DNA from 3 places in the Phyllobacterium sp. 1468 genome. Region 3 is predicted to be linked to each of the others. Evidence: riboswitches for the same ligand, from Rfam matches in the RefSeq annotation. Region 3 holds a riboswitch; each other region holds the start of a gene.
What was found. A riboswitch is a leader RNA that binds a small molecule or an ion and turns the genes downstream of it on or off. The one in region 3 is predicted to bind thiamine pyrophosphate.
Positions count from the first base shown of each region.

Region 1: another riboswitch for thiamine pyrophosphate. It lies ahead of thiC (phosphomethylpyrimidine synthase ThiC); the one in region 3 lies ahead of J2X72_RS04950 (ABC transporter permease).
Region 2: another riboswitch for thiamine pyrophosphate. It lies ahead of thiB (thiamine ABC transporter substrate binding subunit); the one in region 3 lies ahead of J2X72_RS04950 (ABC transporter permease).

Region 1 covers NZ_JAVDSX010000002.1:587,998-594,378, forward strand. Annotated here, with positions in the region: gene thiS (sulfur carrier protein ThiS) at 1-14, opposite strand, end outside; gene thiO (glycine oxidase ThiO) at 14-976, opposite strand; gene thiC (phosphomethylpyrimidine synthase ThiC) at 981-2,801, opposite strand; TPP riboswitch at 3,008-3,123, opposite strand; gene rpsU (30S ribosomal protein S21) at 3,250-3,525, opposite strand; gene J2X72_RS08285 (RidA family protein) at 3,902-4,246, opposite strand; gene J2X72_RS08290 (fatty acid desaturase family protein) at 4,574-5,464, shown strand; gene J2X72_RS08295 (histidine phosphatase family protein) at 5,502-6,083, shown strand; gene J2X72_RS08300 (hypothetical protein) at 6,199-6,381, shown strand, end outside.
Region 2 covers NZ_JAVDSX010000001.1:261,769-268,149, forward strand. Annotated here, with positions in the region: gene J2X72_RS01345 (ABC-F family ATP-binding cassette domain-containing protein) at 1-412, opposite strand, end outside; gene J2X72_RS01350 (YMGG-like glycine zipper-containing protein) at 562-879, opposite strand; gene J2X72_RS01355 (hypothetical protein) at 1,029-1,319, opposite strand; gene J2X72_RS01360 (thiamine diphosphokinase) at 1,413-2,048, opposite strand; TPP riboswitch at 2,697-2,814, shown strand; gene thiB (thiamine ABC transporter substrate binding subunit) at 2,859-3,875, shown strand; gene thiP (thiamine/thiamine pyrophosphate ABC transporter permease) at 3,880-5,505, shown strand; gene J2X72_RS01375 (ATP-binding cassette domain-containing protein) at 5,570-6,244, shown strand.
Region 3 covers NZ_JAVDSX010000001.1:1,037,152-1,043,532, forward strand. Annotated here, with positions in the region: gene nikC (nickel transporter permease) at 1-559, shown strand, start outside; gene J2X72_RS04935 (ABC transporter ATP-binding protein) at 556-1,389, shown strand; gene J2X72_RS04940 (ABC transporter ATP-binding protein) at 1,386-2,162, shown strand; gene J2X72_RS04945 (TadE/TadG family type IV pilus assembly protein) at 2,307-3,269, shown strand; TPP riboswitch at 3,327-3,429, shown strand; gene J2X72_RS04950 (ABC transporter permease) at 3,548-4,291, shown strand; gene J2X72_RS04955 (ABC transporter substrate-binding protein) at 4,354-5,280, shown strand; gene thiE (thiamine phosphate synthase) at 5,306-5,965, shown strand; gene thiD (bifunctional hydroxymethylpyrimidine kinase/phosphomethylpyrimidine kinase) at 5,962-6,381, shown strand, end outside.

The DNA.
Region 1 (6,381 bases), on a different contig from region 3:
ACGAACAGTTTCATCAGTGTGCTCTCCTTTCATTCGAAACCATGTCCGCCACCAGCATGGCCATCGCCGGGGCAAGCAAGAAACCGTGTCGGTAAAGCCCGTTGATGCTGATGGTGTTACCCTCGCGGACGACACGGGGCAGATTGTCCGGATAGGCGGGACGAATGCCCACCCCGGTTTCGACAATCTCGGCCTCGCCGAAGGCGGGGTGCAGGCTATAAGCCGCGTTTAGCAATTCCATCATCGAGCGCACGGTGATTGGACCGACCGAGTCGCTTTCAAGCATTGTTGCGCCCACCATGAACGTATGATCCGCCCTCGGCACGACATAGATTGGAAAGCGCGGATGAACGAGCCTGACGGGACGTGACAAGGAGATATCAGCGGTCCGCAGGACCAGCATTTCACCGCGCACGCCGCGTATGGTTTGATCGTCGCGGGAATAGCCGGTGCACTGAACGGTCCAATCAAAACCAGCTGTCGCGGTTCGCACCGGATCAGTTTCAAATACTACCCCAGCTTCCGCCAATTTCGCCGCAAGACGGATCAACACGCGTCGGGGGTCAAGATGCGCTTCCCCCTCAAAGAACAATCCCTTGCGGAAGCGCCCGGCAAGGTCCGGCTCCAGCGTTGTAATCGCGTCATCGTCAGCCCATTCAAAGCCAGATGTTCGCGAGCCGAAGCGTTCAAGCTCCCTGACGTCGCGGATTGGCGCCAAGACCAGCGTACCATTGCAGGTCACCGAGCCGGGTAGCGCCGCTTCCCACCAGTCTGCGGCACCAAGCCCGAGCTCAAGAACCACCTGTTCAGCGCTTTCCCGCTCGCAGTAGGGTGCTAGCATTCCCCCCGCAAACCAGGATGCCGCCGCGGGGCTGGCCGGTTGCGGATCGAGCACCGTCACACGGGCGCCGCGCGACATCAATTCATGGGCGACCGACAACCCGGCCACGCCGGCACCCTTTACGAGAACGTTCATTCTGTCAGGCGCCTGTGTTCAACGGCATATATAGGTCGCCGCCGTCGCGAAATTTCTTCGCCATGGCCGCCATGCCTTCCTTTTGCGCCTCGGCACGGATGTCGTGCGAGATGCGCATGGAACAGAACTTCGGCCCGCACATCGAGCAGAAATGCGCCACCTTATGCGCTTCCTTGGGCAATGTTTCATCGTGGTAGAGACGCGCCGTTTCCGGGTCGAGCGACAGGTTGAACTGGTCCTCCCAGCGAAACTCGAAACGCGCCCGTGACAACGCGTCATCACGCAGTTGAGCCGCGGGATGTCCCTTGGCAAGGTCAGCAGCGTGAGCGGCAATCTTGTAGGTGATCACGCCGACTTTAACATCGTCGCGGTTCGGCAGGCCCAGATGCTCTTTCGGCGTCACATAGCAAAGCATCGCCGTCCCGAACCAGCCGATCATCGCTGCGCCGATGCCGGACGTGATGTGATCATAGCCCGGCGCAATATCCGTCGTCAGCGGTCCGAGCGTATAGAACGGAGCCTCGCCGCAAACTGCGAGCTGCTTGTCCATGTTTTCCTTGATCTTGTGCATCGGCACGTGACCGGGGCCCTCGATCATCACCTGGCAATCCTTTGCCCACGCAATCTGCGTGAGTTCGCCAAGCGTTTCGAGTTCGGCAAACTGCGCCGCATCATTGGCATCGGCGATTGAGCCGGGCCGCAAACCATCCCCCAGTGAAAAGCTGACATCATAGGCGCGGCAGATATCGCAGATTTCCTCGAAATGCTCATAGAGGAAGCTTTCGCGATGGTGGTGCAGGCACCACTTGGCCATGATCGAACCGCCGCGCGAGACAATGCCCGTGACGCGGTTCACGGTCAGCGGAATGTAGTGCAATCGCACGCCGGCATGGATCGTGAAATAATCCACACCCTGCTCCGCCTGTTCTATCAGCGTGTCGCGATAAACCTCCCATGTGAGATTCTCCGCAATGCCATCGACCTTTTCCAGTGCCTGATAGAGCGGCACCGTACCAATCGGCACCGGTGAATTCCGGATAATCCACTCGCGTATATTGTGAATGTTGCGCCCGGTGGAAAGATCCATCACCGTGTCCGCGCCCCAGCGCGCGGCCCAGACCATCTTTTCCACTTCCTCGGCCATGGAGGACGTCACTGCGGAATTGCCGATATTGGCGTTGATCTTGACCAGGAAGTTGCGCCCGATGATCATCGGCTCAAGCTCGGGATGATTGATATTGGCAGGAATGATCGCGCGGCCCCGCGCTATCTCTTCGCGGACGAAGTCCGGTGTCACGTGATCGGGGATTGATGCACCGAACGATTCGCCGTCGCGCACCCCACCATTCCTTGCATTCTCCCGGCCCAGATTTTCGCGAATCGCGACATATTCCATTTCTCGCGTGACGATACCTGCCCGTGCATAAGCAAGCTGGGTAACGGCCTTGCCGTCTTTGGCCTTCAATGGATTGTGGCGGATGGGAAATTCCGGCGTCAGCCGTTCGCCCGTGGCGAAGCCATTATCCGCCGGGATAACGCTGCGCCCTTCATAGCGATGGACATCATTCTGCGCGGCGAGCCAGCGTTCGCGAACGCGCGGGATGCCTTTGGCGATATCGATAACTGCCGTCGGATCGCTATACGGACCTGAGGAATCATAAACCGCAACGTTGGGCTCACCGGCAGTCGGGTGAACGGCGATTTCGCGCATGGGCACGCGGATGTCAGGATGGAAACGCCCGGTTTTGTAAATCTTGCTCGACGCAGGCAGTGGACCTGTCGAAACGCTCGGCGTGTTTGAAATAGTTGGATTAAAAACGGTCATCATCAGGTTCCTTTGCCCGCTCATGACCCCAAAAAGCGCTTCCTTTTCGGATAAGGATCACGAGCCATTAAAAGTGTTGCTGCGCCCCTTATGCGTCCATTCAAGTGGACGCACGGCGCAGCAAGTGCGTGGAAACCCAGTTCTGTGCCGGAAGGATGAAAGGAGTTCGCGAGTCTGAATAGAGACCGAGTGCCAAGACACTCCACGCGAAGACTTTTGCACCGTCCCTACGCCAGTATGAACTGGATCAGGTTCAACGGGTCACTGCGCTGCAAAGCCAGCAGTATCTCAGCCCCTTGTCGGGACTCCCCTGGTGAATGTGTTTATGTGACCCGCTGTTGACGCAGTTGTCAAGCAGGTCCATCTCCAGACAAACGAAAACCCGCTACGGTCTGGACCATGCGGGTTCTGTCGCGTCTAATTATAACCGGATGACCGGTCACAAAAATTAACGGTTGTTGTAATCGCTGCCATTGTTGCCGGCTGGGCGGGCAACGCGTTCCTTTTTCTTCGGACCTGGCAACAGGCCTTCGCGCTGAGCCTGCTTGCGTGCAGCCTTGCGGGCACGGCTAACGGCTTCTGCTTTTTCACGGACACGACGCTCGGATGGCTTTTCGAAAGCCTGGCGCGCCTTCATTTCGCGGAAGAGACCTTCCCGCTGCATCTTCTTCTTCAGGACCCGAAGGGCCTGTTCAACATTGTTATCACGGACGAGAACTTGCAATCGTTTTCCTTACCCATGCTTGTCTCGCCTTGCGGAAGGAAATGAGCCACAATCAGACAAGCGTTTGAAGAATTGCCACTACGGCAATCCGGAGAAGCGCGGACTTTATGCATTTCCGCGCCAAAAATCCAGTGCGCTCAAGCAATTTACTTGAGTATTCCTGCTACGACGCCAACTATTCTGGTCACTAGGCAGGGATAATTTTTGTGCCGTGTCTATTTCAGTCGGCTTCAGGCTGACTATCCAGAACCCAACCAAAATAGATTCCAAGGGCTTTCAAGATTCCTGCCATGAAGCGCCGAAAATGGCGGTTTTCGAACACCGGAGTGGAGAAAGCCGCCAATTGCAGGTTGTCAGAGCATGAACATCGACAGCTCTAGATCGCGGCAGTGATAATGATCTCGACCTTGTATTCTGGCGTTGCAAGCTTGGCTTCGCCCGTTGCGCGTGCCGGTGTGTTTGCCGGATCGACCCACGCATCCCACGCCGCATTCATCTCGCCGAAATCCTTCATGTCATCGAGCCAGATGATGGCTTGCAACAGCTTGGATTTGTCGGTGCCGGCTTCCTTGAGCAAGCGGTCAATCGAAGCCAGGACATCCTTGGTCTGCTCCGTCACGCTCTTGCCTGGGCTGCCGACCTGGCCAGCGAGATAGACCGTGTTGCCGTGGATTACGACCTGGCTCATGCGTGGACCAACTTCAATACGGCGAATGCTCATGGAAATCTCCTCTAATGATGTGCTGGCAACTTAATGCCTGCCTTGCGTGCATGAAAAAGGGCCGATGCGGCCCCGTTTTCAAAGGATGGTAGCGTGGTTTGCAGATCAAGCCTTAGACCCGCTGATTGAGCACTACGATTATTTTAATATCACAGCGCTTTGATTTTGAATTATTTTCTGCCCGTAACGGCGCGCAACATCAGCAACGAACGTCAATAACAGTCGATTCGGCGTCACACTATTTGCCACATACCGTAGAGTCAAATTTCATATCTAGACGTTCGAGAAGTTATATAAATAAGTGCTCCGTTCGCTTATCATTGCCAAATGGATCACCGGACTGTCATTGCATCATTGACGTCGGAGGAGCGCAATCGTCTGACCACCAAATCGGACCGTGCTGGCCTCCTTCAACTCGCCCTCCATTGGGGCTCGATCATTCTGCTCGGATGGTTGATCGCCGTGCGGATACCCCTTTGGCCGCTCTTGATGATCCTGCAAGGGATTCTGATCGTGTTCCTGTTTACCCTCATACACGAGTCAATCCACCGCACGCCATTCAGGACGCAGTGGTTGAACGACTGGGTTGCCCGCGTCTGTAGCGTCCTGCTTGTCCTGCCCTCGGACTGGTTTCGCTACTTTCACCTGGCCCACCACCGCTTCACTCAGGATCCGGAGAACGATCCTGAGCTGATGTCCCTCAAGCCGGAAACCATGCGGCAATACCTCGTGCACCTGTCCGGCATTCCCGTCTGGTGGAGCCACATCAAGACGCTTGTGATAAACGCTTCGGGACGTTGCAGCGATACATTCGTGCCGGCAAAAGGTCGCCGGAAGGTTCGCAGCGAGGCACAGATCATGATTGCGGTCTATGCCCTGATGATCGCTGTCTCCGTTTACCTGCAGACGGCAGTCCTTCTGTATGTATGGGTCCTGCCGGCGATATTTGGACAGCCTTTCCTGCGCATCTATCTTCTGGCCGAGCACGGCCGCTGCCCCTATGTCGCCAACATGCTCGAGAACAGCAGGACAACCACCACGACTTGGCTAGTGCGCAAACTCGCGTGGAACATGCCTTATCATGCCGAACACCATGCTTATCCGACTGTTCCTTTCTACCGACTGCCGGAATTCCATGCATTGATCGAGACCGAGCTCAAGCAGACCGAGAATGGCTACGTCCGGTTCCACGCCAAATACATTGAGCAGATCCGTTAAAAGATCAGCTCGACGTGCATCATCAAAAGGAGTCCATATGAGCAGTGCTTTTCCGGAGACCTATCTCGTTCGCCATGGAGAAACAGAATGGAGTGTCTCCGGCAGGCACACGGGACGTACGGACATACCGTTGACGCCCGCTGGGGAAGAGGCCGCGCGCCACATCGCTGCCCGTCTGTCGGGCCTGACTTTCTCCGCTGTGTGGTCAAGTCCATCACAACGCGCTTCTAAAACCTGCGCGCTTGCAGGATTTGGCTCGCAGGCGGTGACGAAGGCAGAATTGGCAGAGTGGGACTACGGGGCGTATGAGGGATTGACGACGAAACAAATTCTCGCCGAACGCCCCGGATGGCGTCTGTTCCGGGATGGCTGTCCGCAGGGCGAACTGACATCGGATGTGGGCGCACGGGCGGATTTGACCGTTGGCCAGCTCCGCCAAACCGATGGCACGATCCTGATATTTTCGAGCTCTCATTTCTTGAGAGTTCTTGCGGCGCGTTGGCTCGGATTACTACCTGAAGCCGGTGAACTCTTTGTCCTCGATACGGCGAGCATAAGTATCCTCGGCTACGAACACGACCTCACTGAACCGGTCATAAGAAGGTGGAATCAAAAGTGACTGGGTTCCACTGATTGAGGGATTCGGGCGCCACGCCTTCTCAGGCAGTTATATCCATTGAAATGCGCATGATCATCTGATTACGTGACGAGGCGGCTGGACTTTTGGGGGAACCATGCCTTTTTCTCGAACCGAAGAACTGACCTATTCGTCCGCTGATTGGCAGATAATGGAGCATGCCTTTGCGCAAGCGTCTGCGCTGCTGAAAAGGTCACCAAAGACCGATCCGCGCGCCAACCGCCTGGCACGAAATGTCATGATGTTTTTTGACCGGGGCATGCGCGATCCAGATCTCATC
Region 2 (6,381 bases), 780 kb from region 3:
GTTGCGGGGCCAGCACCTTGGCCAATGCGGCACGGCGTGTTTCGCCACCGGAAAGATTGTCCGGCGCCTCCTCGCCGGTCAGGCCGAGATGTTCGAGCAGATAACTGACCCGGTAGAGATCGTCAGCCGGCCCCAGACCCGCCTCGACATAGGCGCGGACGGTGTCAAAGCCTTCCATGTCGGGAGCCTGCGCCAGGTAACGCACTGTGACGCCCGGATGCTTGAACACTTCGCCGTCGGTGGGCGCGATAAATCCGGCGGCAATTTTCAGCAGCGTCGATTTCCCCGATCCATTTCGGCCGACCAGCGCAATGCGATCGTTTTCGCTGACGGAAATGGCCGCGTCGCTCAAAAGCGGCGTGCCACCGAAAGTCAGCGCTATCTGGTCAAGACGGAGAAGAGGGGGAGCCATACAAGTTACAGTTCTGGAAAATGGAGCCACGATCGAAGATTGCCGTGCTTGTCGGCGAGATTATTGCCGCTGTCAAATGCCATGATGCAAAACAGGCCGGAATTTCCGGCCTGTTGTACCTACACAAAAGCTCTGGTCGAGCGGTGAGATTAGTAACCGCCACCGCCATTGCCTTCGCAGGGGGCCTCGTAGATGGATCCGTCACGCCGCTGGTAACGGCAGTAGTTGCCGCTTTGTCCTCGCGGGGTAGTTGCGGTTCCGATGGCTGCACCAAGAAGTGCGCCGCCTGCTGCACCAACGACGGTGCTCTTCGTATCATGTCCAAGAGCCTGGCCAGCCAGCGCACCAACGCCACCGCCGATCAAAGCGCCCGTCCCGGCGCGTTGATTTTGCTCACTCGTCGCGCAACCGGCTACAGACAAAGCCAGAAGTGCCGAAACCGCAATTGCAGTTAAACGAAGTGTCATCTTAAAATCCTCTCACATCGAAACGAACCAGACTCTGCGTAGATAATGCGGCAGAAGAAAGATCGCTGAGCGTTGGCCGACGAATGGTGATCTCGAAAACAAACAGGCCGGAATTTCCCGGCCTGTCTTTTTTCCAGCTTAATGCAAAATTAATAGCGGCGGCAAGGAGCGCGATAGCGTTCGCCATAGCGATTTTCGTAAGTGCAATAGCGGCTGCCATTGTTGTTATTCGTCGCAGCACCTACCAGAGCGCCACCGGCACCACCGATCGCAGCACCTGCGAGAGCTCCTTTTCCACCATTTATTGCACCACCTGCCAATGCGCCTATTGCTGCACCGCCAAGACCATAACCGGCAACGCGCTGATCACTGGTCGTGCAACCAGCAACTGAAAGCGCCAAAAGCCCTGCGACTGCAATCGTGGATAAACTTTTCAACATGGAAGACCTCTCCGTTTTAATACCAAACTCATCAGCTTGCGTCCCCAATGCTGCCTGCCGACAATTACACTTTCCGCTTTTATTTGACAAGCGTCAGGCAATTTGCGGCGCAGCAATCAGAATCGCTTTACCCGAATGAAGTGACACGTGGAGGTTCCCACGCACGGCATTCGACACTGTAAGCGATGAACCGAAAAAAAGTTCCACATTTTCAAGCGGCCAGCGCGCGCCACGGATGAAAAGTCCGCTCAATTGCGAAAATGCAACAATGCTAAAAAGGGTTCCGTCGACAAAATCGAAGTCGTAAGCACCTGCAACCAGGGGATGCGCCTCTTCGTAACCGCTCGAGAGAACAAGCTTCCTACCTTCGGCTGCATACCGCGTCGCCATGGTCAAATGCAGCAGTGCATGATCGGTGCGCTCGCCGCCAAAAGCCCCGCAGAGGATCACTTCAGTCGCACCCCGCCGGTAGGCTTCGTTCAAGGCGAGTTCGCCGTCAGTCATGTCCTTCTCGGACGGAAATTCCATCCGCGGAACTTTGGCATACTGTGCTGCGAGCTCCGGTGAAGTCGAGTCGAAATCGCCAAGCCAAAGTTCCGGTTCGAGCCCTAGCGGGGCTGCATGCGCGATTCCTCCATCGGCAGCGAGCACGTGCGCCCCGGCGACAAGGCGCAGGAGACGGTCCGTAACATGGACGGCTCCACCAAGAAGTATAACGAATTTGCTCATGGATCGCCCATAGCATGCGTGAGGACAGCGGGATAGATGTGTCTGTGCGCCGCATGGGTTGGTTGGCTATTAGTCGTGTCCGAATGGCAATGCTGCTGTGCGTGGTTCGACAAGTTCAGCAGCATTGCCATCGGCAAAATCGGCAGCCTCTGGCAAGAATAATCGTGGCCATTTATCCACGCCCATAAAACCTGAGCTATCCTGTTCCGGTCCTTTCCATGGGGAGCTGCTTCCGGAGCCGTTCGAAAGTGGGGAAGGACGGCGTGTCAGCGCGCGGGAAACGGACCCAAGCGCTGGCCGACCTGTTCGTCTTCGGAGGTCAATCTGCGCATTCTAGGCAGATATTGCCTCCATTGTTGACGCCAAACGCCAATCGTGCGGACACTGCACCGACGGCGACGATGGGCCCGGACTCCAGGGTTCATCCACTCGCCCCGCGGAAGAAGCAGAAGCTGGCCGGCAGGGGGACAACGTTAGCGGGCGGTCTTCGGATCGCATTACCAACTACAAAGACGCGCTTCGACGACCGCCCGTCTTCCCGCAATGCAAACAATGGCCAGACGCGAAAGCGGGCGTGGCAACGGGGCAAGCACACCCGAAGCTAAGGCATATTGCTTGCACGGCAACAGCTTTATCTCTAATCTTTGCAGTGCTCTAACGGGGTGCCAATTCGCAAGAATCGGCTGAGAGGCTCAAGGAGAAATCCTGCCAACCCGCGGAACCTGATCCGGTTTGTACCGGCGGAGGGATTAGACGCGGCAAAAAAGCCGGCGCACCAATCCTTTTGATCTTCAACTCTAGGAGGCGCCGATGCGGCCATTCGAGACTATTTTGAAATCTGCAACTCTCGCGGGCATTTTCGCCCTTGCCCTTGCCGGACCGGCGAAAGCTGAGAGCAAACTGACGGTCTATACCTATGAGAGCTTCACGGCCGAATGGGGTCCAGGGCCGAAAGTCAAGGAAGCCTTCCAAAAGCAATGCAATTGCACTGTGGACTTCGTCGCGGTTACGGATGGCGTCGCTCTGCTCAACCGTCTGAGACTTGAAGGTGCTTCAACCAAAGCCGATGTCGTGCTTGGCCTCGACACAAATCTGACCTATGAGGCGAAGGAAACCGGCCTGTTCGCCCCACACGGGATCGACACAAGTTCGATCAACATTCCGGGCGGCTATAAGGACGATACTTTCGTTCCTTACGACTACGGTTATTTTGCCGTGATCTATGATACGGAAAAACTCAAGAACCCACCCACCAGTCTCAAGCAACTGGTCGAGGGCGATCCGAACCAGAAAATCGTCATCGAAGATCCGCGGACGTCGACACCCGGCCTCGGCCTCCTGCTCTGGGTGAAGTCCGTCTACGGCGATAAGGCCGGCGAAGCCTGGGCCAAACTGAAGGATCGCGTGTTGACCGTGACGCCGGGCTGGTCGGAAGCCTATGGTCTGTTCACCAAAGGGGAAGCACCGATGGTCCTTTCCTATACGACGTCGCCTGCTTATCACGTGATTGCCGAAAAGACCGAGCGTTACAAGGCCGCTGCGTTCGAAGAGGGCCATTATCTGCAGGTCGAAGTGGCCGCGCAAACTGTGAACGGCGCAAAGAACCCGCTTTCGGCGCAGTTCCTGACTTTCATGACCGGAACGGCTTTCCAGGATACCATTCCAGAAAGCAACTGGATGTTTCCGGCCGCGGGGACAAGCGGACCGCTCGATCCTGCCTTTGATGCCTTGGTCAAACCGGCGAAAACATTGATCTTTCCACCGGAGGAAGTGGCCCGGAATCGCAAAGCCTGGATCGATGAATGGCTGTCGGCCATGAGCCTGTGACAAATTGATATCCTTGAAGCCATTGGCCGGGGCTCTCGCCCTCGCCTTCCTTACGGTGCTTGCGGGCGGTGCAGGCTTGAGCCTCGCAGTTGAAGCGCTGCGTGGCGGCACGGAAGGCTTTGCCGCCTTCGACGGCTATCTGTGGCGCATTGCTCGCTTCACATTGCTGCAAGCGCTGCTCTCTACACTGCTTTCGGTGGGGTTTGCCATACCACTTGCCCGCGCCTTGTATACGCATCCTGACTTCCCGGGACGTGCAATGATCTTGCGGCTCTTTGCTTTGCCGCTCGCGCTGCCAGCCCTTGTCGCCGTACTCGGTGTCACCAGTATCTATGGGCGCAATGGCCTGCTTGCTGCACTGTTCAACTGGCTGGGGTTAGAAACCATTCCCAATATTTACGGTCTCACCGGCATCCTCATTGCGCATGTGTTTTTCAACCTTCCTCTGGCAACACGACTGCTGCTCTCGAGCATGGACTCTATTCCGGAAGACTATTGGAAACTCACATCCCAACTCGGTATGGGAGAATGGGCGCGGTTTCGGTTGATCGAGTGGCCAGTGATCCTGCGCAACATTTCCGGAATCGCGGGGCTGATCTTCATGCTTTGCATTACATCGTTCACCGTCGTCCTGACGCTCGGCGGCGGACCGCGTGCGACGACGCTTGAGGTTGCGATCTATCAATCGCTACATTTCGATTTCGATATTGCCCGCGCGGTTTCGCTGACGCTTGTGCAATTGTGCCTGACGATTGCGGTTCTGTCTATTCTGAGCCTAAGCGGGCGCCCCACCGAGGAAGGGTTCAGCCTACGCACGACGACACGCCGTTTTGACCAGCCAACGTTAAGGACATGCCTTCTGAACGCCGCCACGATAATCCTCGGTCTATTTTTCGTCGCGCTGCCGATAGCCGGAACAGTCGTTTCGGGGCTGGCGGCCGATCTTGGCCGGCTGCTGGGTGAGTGGATCGTTTGGCGCGCTATCCTGACCAGCATCGTGCTCGGAGCAAGTGCGGCTGCGCTGGCGCTGGCCATTTCACTGGCGTTGGTGGTGGCGCGCGAGTATCTTGCAAGCCGGCGTGGCTACGCCTCGCCAAAACTGTTTGAGCGCGCGGTCGATCGTGGCGCAAGTCTCATCATAGTCATACCACCGATCGTCATCGGCTCCGGCTGGTTTATCTTGTCACGCCATTTTGTCGATCCATTCAGTCTCGCACCCTTTATGGTCGTGGGCGTCAACGCTGCGATGGCCGTCCCTTTTGCGTTTCGCATATTGCGCCCGACATGGGATACAGCTGCCAGCCGCCACAACAGGCTGTGCGCGCAATTGGGCATTGCCGGATGGAACCGGCTTCGTCTCATCGACTGGCCGGTACTGAAGCGGCCATTGAGCGTCGCTTTCGCGTTTGCGATGGCCCTGTCGCTCGGCGACCTTGGTACGATCGCTCTCTTCGGCAACAATTCCATTCAAACCCTGCCCTATTTGCTGCTGCAACGCATGGGGAGCTATCGTACACAAGATGCGGCAGGCCTGGCATTGATCCTCGGTGTACTGTGTTTGCTCCTGATGATCGCGGCTGACAGAGGTGCAGGCACTCTGGCAAAGAGAGAGGTCGCAAACATTGGCTAAGCGCGCCCGGACGAAAGATGGTGCGGCCATCCGCCTTGATGCGGTCGATTTCGACTATGCTGACATGTCGATGCATTTCGACCTGACCATCGAGCCGTCGACCGTCACCGCGATCATTGGTCCAAGCGGAGCGGGAAAATCCACCCTGCTCAATCTCATCGCCGGATTTGAAACGGCTAAATCCGGCCGGATTTTAATTGGGGGTACGGACATAACACGTGCCGCGCCATCGCAGCGGCCTGTTTCGATGGTCTTTCAGGATAATAATCTCTTCGCGCATCTTGATGTCACCACCAATGTCGGGCTGGGTCGCAAGCCCAACCTCGGATTGGACGAAATTGACAAGGCAGCTGTTGCGGAGGCAATCGACAAGGTTGGCCTCTCCGGCAAGGAGCGTCGAAAGCCGGAAGCTTTATCTGGCGGCGAACGCCAGCGAGTGGCGATAGCGCGAGCACTTGTACGAAATCAACCGGTGCTCTTGCTTGACGAGGCTTTCGCCTCTCTGGGTCCTGCCTTGCGGCATGAGATGCTCGACCTTGTCGGTGCTCTGCAAGAAGAAACCGGTATGACCGTGGTCATGGTCACGCATTATCCCGGCGATGCTTTGCGCCTGCAATCCCTGCTCGTTTTCCTCGACAACGGGGAAGTCGTTGCTTCGGGACCGGCGGCAGACCTGCTCTCAACCCGGGCGCCAACGCTGTTGCGGAAATATCTCGGTGCAGAAGACTCTGCGCTTTGACATATTTTCGACGCGTTGCCACATTCAAGAACACAATGAAATTCTTGCTCACAGCTGCTTGTCGGGCTAGCAAGGGCACGAAAACACGTATCTGCTTGCGCGCGCGACAATGAGGACATGATTCTGGCTTCGCACCA
Region 3 (6,381 bases):
GCTTCTGGTTGGAACCATCGCGGGCTATGCCGGGGGCTGGACCGATTCAATCCTGATGCGCATCACCGATATCTTCCTGGCGTTTCCCAAGCTTATTCTTGCCTTGGCCTTTGTCGCCGCGCTCGGGCCCGGTATCGAGAACGCCGTCATCGCCATTGCGATCACCTCATGGCCGCCTTATGCGCGTATCGCGCGCGCCGAAACGCTGACCGTGCGCAACTCCGACTACATTGCCGCGGTGCGGTTGATGGGTGCGTCGCCGATCAGGATCGTGCTGCGTCACATCATGCCGCTGTGTCTCTCATCACTGATCGTGCGCGTAACGCTGGACATGGCGGGTATCATCCTGACTGCCGCCGGGCTTGGCTTTCTCGGCCTCGGTGCGCAGCCGCCCTTGCCGGAATGGGGTGCGATGATCGCATCAGGACGCCGCTTCATCATGGATCAGTGGTGGGTTGCGGCAGCGCCGGGCTTTGCCATCCTGATCGTCAGCCTCGGCTTCAATCTTCTAGGCGATGGCTTGCGCGATGCACTCGACCCGCGGGGCAGCACCCAATGAGCACGATGCTGACCGTAGAGGACCTTCGCGTGCAGTTTCCAACCCGCACCGGCACCATCGATGCGGTGCGCGGCGTTTCCTTCACGCTTGGCCGCGAGCGGCTCGGGATCGTCGGCGAGTCCGGTTCAGGCAAATCCCAGACCGGCCGCGCCATCATGGGGCTGACACCACCACATGCGAAGATCACTGCACAGAAGCTCAACTTCGACGGCATCGACCTGCTTGACGCGTCGGTGAAGCAGCGGCGGAGTCTTCGCGGCAACCGCATTGCCATGATCCTGCAGGATCCGAAATATTCGCTCAATCCTGTCATGAGTATCGGCCGCCAGATCGTCGAAACGCTCAGGACGCACGAGAAGGTCAGCAAAGCCGAGGCGCGCAAACGGGCGCTCGACATGCTTGCCGCCGTACAGATCCGTGATGCGGAGCGGGTCTACGATTTGCATCCGCATGAGGTTTCGGGCGGCATGGGGCAGCGCGCAATGATTGCCATGATGCTGATCACCGGGCCGGAATTGCTGATCGCCGATGAGCCAACCTCGGCGCTGGATGTTACCGTGCAACTCGACGTGCTGAGGATTCTCGACAATCTGGTGCGGGATCGCGGCATGGGGCTGATCTTCATTTCGCATGATCTGCGGCTCGTTTCATCGTTTTGCGACCGCGTCATCGTCATGTATGCGGGCCGGATCGTTGAGGAAATTGCCGCCACCGACTTGCACAATGCCAAGCATCCCTACACGCAAGGCCTGCTCAATTGCATGCCGCAGATCGGGGCCGACCGGCATCCGCTGCCAGTACTCGACCGCAAGCCGGAGTGGACCGCATGACACCAACCCGGTCCCAGGCATTGGTCATTGAAAAGCTTGAAGTGAAATTCGACCGCTTTCTCGCCCTGCGCGGCGTCAGCCTCGATGTGGCACCGGGCGAATCCTTCGGTCTCGTCGGGGAATCCGGTTCGGGAAAATCCACATTGCTGCGCGCTGTCGCAGGTCTCGCGCCGGTCAGCGCCGGAACGATTACCGTCAACGGCAAAACGCTGGGTTCGTCCCGCACCAAGACGTTCTACCGTGAAGTGCAGATGGTATTCCAGGACCCTTACGGCTCGCTGCACCCACGCCAGACCGTGGATCGGTTATTGTTGGAACCGCTGGTGATTCATGGTTTCGGTGATATCGAAAAGCGCATCTTGCGCGCACTCGATGAAGTGGGATTGGGATCGAGCTTCCGTTTCCGCTATTCCCACCAGCTATCGGGCGGTCAACGTCAGCGCGTCGCCATCGCCCGGGCGCTTATCCTCGAACCGTCGATCCTGCTGCTCGATGAGCCCACCTCGGCGCTCGATGCCTCGGTTCAGGCTGAGGTATTGAACTTGCTCGAGCAGATCAGGCGCGACCGCAAACTGACTTTCCTCATGGTAAGCCATGATCTGGCCGTGGTCACCCATATGTGCGACCGGCTGATGGTCATGCAGAATGGTGCCGAAGTGGAGCGGCTGACGGCATCAGAACTTGCCAAACGCAAGGTCACGCAGGACTACACACGCAATCTTCTCGTCGCGAGTCAAGGTTTCGTCCGGCCGGATATCCAGCCTGGGCTCTAACAATCTTCATTGGTTTTTTACCATTCCGACAATCATTTTACACAAATCGTGCTGCCCCAGCATGATCGTGAAAATGTGAACGAATTTCCTAAGCACGAATTTACGCCGCAGATTCAAAGGTCCATGTAACGACGGAGTGGGCCAATGAAAAAAATTCGAGATTTCCTGAAAGACCGCAGCGGGGCAACAGCGCTAACCTTCGGATTGCTGCTGATACCCATCATGGGGATGACCGGGCTGGCCGTGGATTACAGCCTCGCGAGCAATGAGCGGTCCAAATTGCAGAACGCCGCTGACTCAGCAGCATTGGCCGGCGCTTCGGTTTTCACCGGGTCGAATTCTGCGGCGGCAGAAGCGCGTGCAAAAGCCTACCTCAAGGCCAATCTCGGTGCGGAAGCGGACAAGGTTACCATCAAATTCACTGCGGCCGATCAAAAGGTCAACGTCGCAATCAGCGGCGGAACAAACACAGTGTTCATGCATCTGCTGAAGCAGGACAAGGTGGCGATCGGTGTGAATGCAACGGCTTTGGCGCCATTGAAACCGACAACGGCGAAATTTATTCCCGGTGACATGTACGGCTGGTACTTCAAGAAGGTTTCCATTGTGGTCGTGAAGAACGGCCAGGAAACCGTGGTGGGAACCATAACCTACACTAGTGCCTACAGAAGTGGACCCAACAGCGCGAATGGTCGTGGTACGGGTGTCAAAACCCAGGTGCCGCCAGACAATACGACCATTAATCTTGGAGATTACGACAAGTTGTATCTCAAGATGGAAGTCAAAAACGATGGTTGCGACATTGGATACAAGTACACAGCCGATCCTGCGGACTCCAATCATACTCTTTGCGTACCGAGCGCTTCCTCCAGCAGTTATAACCTGACGTTGCGAACCGACGATCCAAATACGGTAGATTATCTGTTCGTCGAGGGCGTGCAGCTAAAGAAGGGTTCCACGCCTCCACTGGACTCGTTGTTCAACTGCGGTGGCAAGCAAGATCACGCCTGGGAAGATGGTGGTGGCTTTGCACAGCAGGACTTTTTCTACCAGGTTGAGGCCGCCTGTAAATCCGTGGATGGCGAGAACGTCCGTCTGACAAACTAGGTTCGTAAACAACCACAGCGGCGCAATTGACTTTGTCCTTGCGCCGCTCCATCATGATTTCATTCCGAGGGGGGCACTGTACAGTGCTGAGATAGCGTCGAGCTGGACCCTTGAACCTGATCCGGGTTATGCCGGCGTAGGAACGGGAATTGAGCTTTCTTCGCACATCTCAAGTCTTGTCTTCGCACATATCCGGATCTCCGATCATGATGGAGTCCAGACCGTGCCCGTTCCCTTAAATACGCTCCGGCAGAAACGGTAGTGGCGTGAACAGCGCCATGCGCCTGGTTTTACAGATAACCGCAGCTTTGCTGGCGGTGGTCCTTTGCTGGCAAGTAATCGTCTGGGTGATGGTGCCTCCGCGTTTCATCCTGCCGGGACCATTGACGGTTATTGCTACGCTGGCCGACGAGCAGAACTATCTGCTGGCCAACGCTGTCATCACCCTGATGGAAATCGTCCTCGGGCTGATGTTCGGGGCGCTGGCAGGCATCCTTACCGCGCTCCTCGTCAGTGCCCTGCCCGGTTTCCGGCAGATCGTCTGGCCTCTGATGCTCGTGCTGCAGGCCCTGCCAGTTTTCGCGATCGCGCCGCTGCTGGTGCTGTGGTTCGGGTTCGGCCTTGCCTCCAAGGTCGTCATGGCAAGCCTCATCATCTTCTTTCCAGTCGCCTCGGCCTTTGCTGACGGTCTGCAGCGTACCAATCAGGATCTGCTCGACGCGGCAGCGCTGACACAGGCATCTCCCCTCGCGACACTGTTCCTTGTACGTGTGCCGAGCGCCTTGCCCGCACTGGGTTCCGGCTTGCGCGTCGCGGCGGTTTTTGCCCCGATCGGCGCTGTCATCGGCGAATGGGTCGGCTCGTCGCGCGGTCTCGGCTTCGTCATGCTTCAGGCCAATGCACGCATGCAGACGGATACGCTGTTTGCTGCCCTCATCATTCTCGCCACGCTGACTATCGCCCTGCGCTTCCTTGTGGATGCGCTGGCAAAACGGCTGACGCCATGGGCGCGTGAGGCATGACAATTCCCCATTCACAGCATGTAAAAGGACCTTCGATGTTTCGCATTCATCCCCTGATCTTCATGATCTGTCTCGCCATTTCTGCGATCGGCATTTCCGGCCCGGCCATCGCGGCCGACAAGCTGACGATTCTTCTGGAATGGTTCGTCAATCCCGACCATGCGCTGCTGGTCATCGCCAAAGAGAAGGGCTACTTCGCGGAAGCCGGTCTGGATGTCGAGCTGATCCCGCCGGCCGATCCGGCAGCACCGCCGCGCCTCGTTGCGGCAAAGCAGGCGGACATCGCCATCCATTATCAGCCCACACTTTTTCTTGACCATGATGAAGGCCTGCCGCTGGTTCGGTTCGGCACGCTGGTCGAAACACCCCTCAATACGGTCATGACGCTGGCGGATGGGCCAATCAAGAGCCTGAAGGATTTGAAAGGCAAGAAGGTTGGCTTCTCGGTCGCAGGCTTCGAAGATACCATGCTGGGCGCCATGCTGAAGGAGGAAGGCCTGTCGACCAGGGATGTCGAGTTGATCAATGTCAACTTTGCCCTCTCCACCGCGCTGATTTCTAGGCAGGTCGACGCGACCGTCAGTGCCTATCGCAATTTCGAGCTGACGCAGATGGCGCAGGAAGGGCACAAGGGGCTCGCCTTCTTCCCGGAAGAACATGGCGTGCCTCCCTATGACGAGCTTATTTTCGTTACGCACCCGGACTTGCTGAAGGACGACCGGTTACAGCGCTTTCTCGCTGCCGTGGAGAAGGGCGCGATCTTTCTGACCAACCACCCGGACGAATCCTGGCAGCTTTTTATCCAGGCCTATCCGGACCTGGACAATCCATTGAACAAGCAGGCCTGGATCGACACGCTGCCGCGCTTTGCCAAGCGGCCGGCTGCGCTGGATCGGCGCCGCTACGAACGGTTCGGCGGCTTCATGCACGATGCGGGGCTGATCAAGAGCGTCCCAAAGATCGAAGACATCGCTGTGGAATTAAACTGAATATTGCAACTCAAAGAGAGAACTTATGCCAAAAGTAGATTACCGGCTGAACGCCATTGTCGATGTCGATGCTATCGGCGGGAGCAGGGACCTGGGCCAGCTTGCGCTTAGCGCTGCGCGTGGTGGCGCTACGATCATCCAGTATCGTGACAAGAACTCGCCGACGCGCCTTATGGTCGAGCGGGCGAGAACGATCCACGCGGCTTTGAACGGGACCGGGGTGCCGCTTGTCGTCAACGACCGTATCGACGTGGCGCTCGCCGCCGGCGTCGAAGGCGTGCATGTCGGGCGCGAGGACATGCGCGTGGCAGACGTGCGTCGTCTGCTAGGACCGGACGCGATCATCGGCCTGACGGTCAAAGACGAAGCAGACGCCCAGGCGGCCATCGAGGCTGACATCGACTATGCCTGTATTGGCGGCCTGTTCGAGACACCGGCAAAGCACAATCTGCAACCTATCGGCTTTGAAGGATTCAGCCGTCTGGCACCAATCATTCGTAAGGTAAAGCCCGACCTGCCGATCGGCGCGATCGCCGGCATCGATCTTGCGCGAACGCCGCCGGCCATTGCCGCGGGAGCCGATGGCGTCGCGGTAATTTCGGCTATCTTCCGGCAGGACGATCCGCAAGGCGCAACCGCTGCATTGCTGGCGGCGGTCGATGAGGCGTTGAAGGAACGGGCATGACTGCAATTGCATTGACGATTGCCGGTTCGGACAGCGGCGGAGGCGCAGGCGTCCAGGCGGACTTGAAGACATTCTCGGCGCTTGGCGTTTATGGCACCAGTGTTTTGACGGCGATCACCGCCCAGAACACACGCGGGGTGACTGCTATAGAGAACCTCTCGCCTGGCATCGTCCGCGCGCAGATCGATGCTGTCCTGTCGGATATCGACGTGCAGGCGATCAAGATCGGCATGGTCGGCGTGGTCGAAACGATCGAGGCAATCTCCGGCGCGCTGGAGCATTGGAACCGCAGGGTGGTACTGGACCCGGTTATGGTCGCTACATCAGGCGACCGCCTGTTGCAGCCGGAGTCTATTGAAGCATTGCGGCAGCTGCTTCTGCCGCGCGCCTTGATATTGACGCCCAATCTGCCGGAA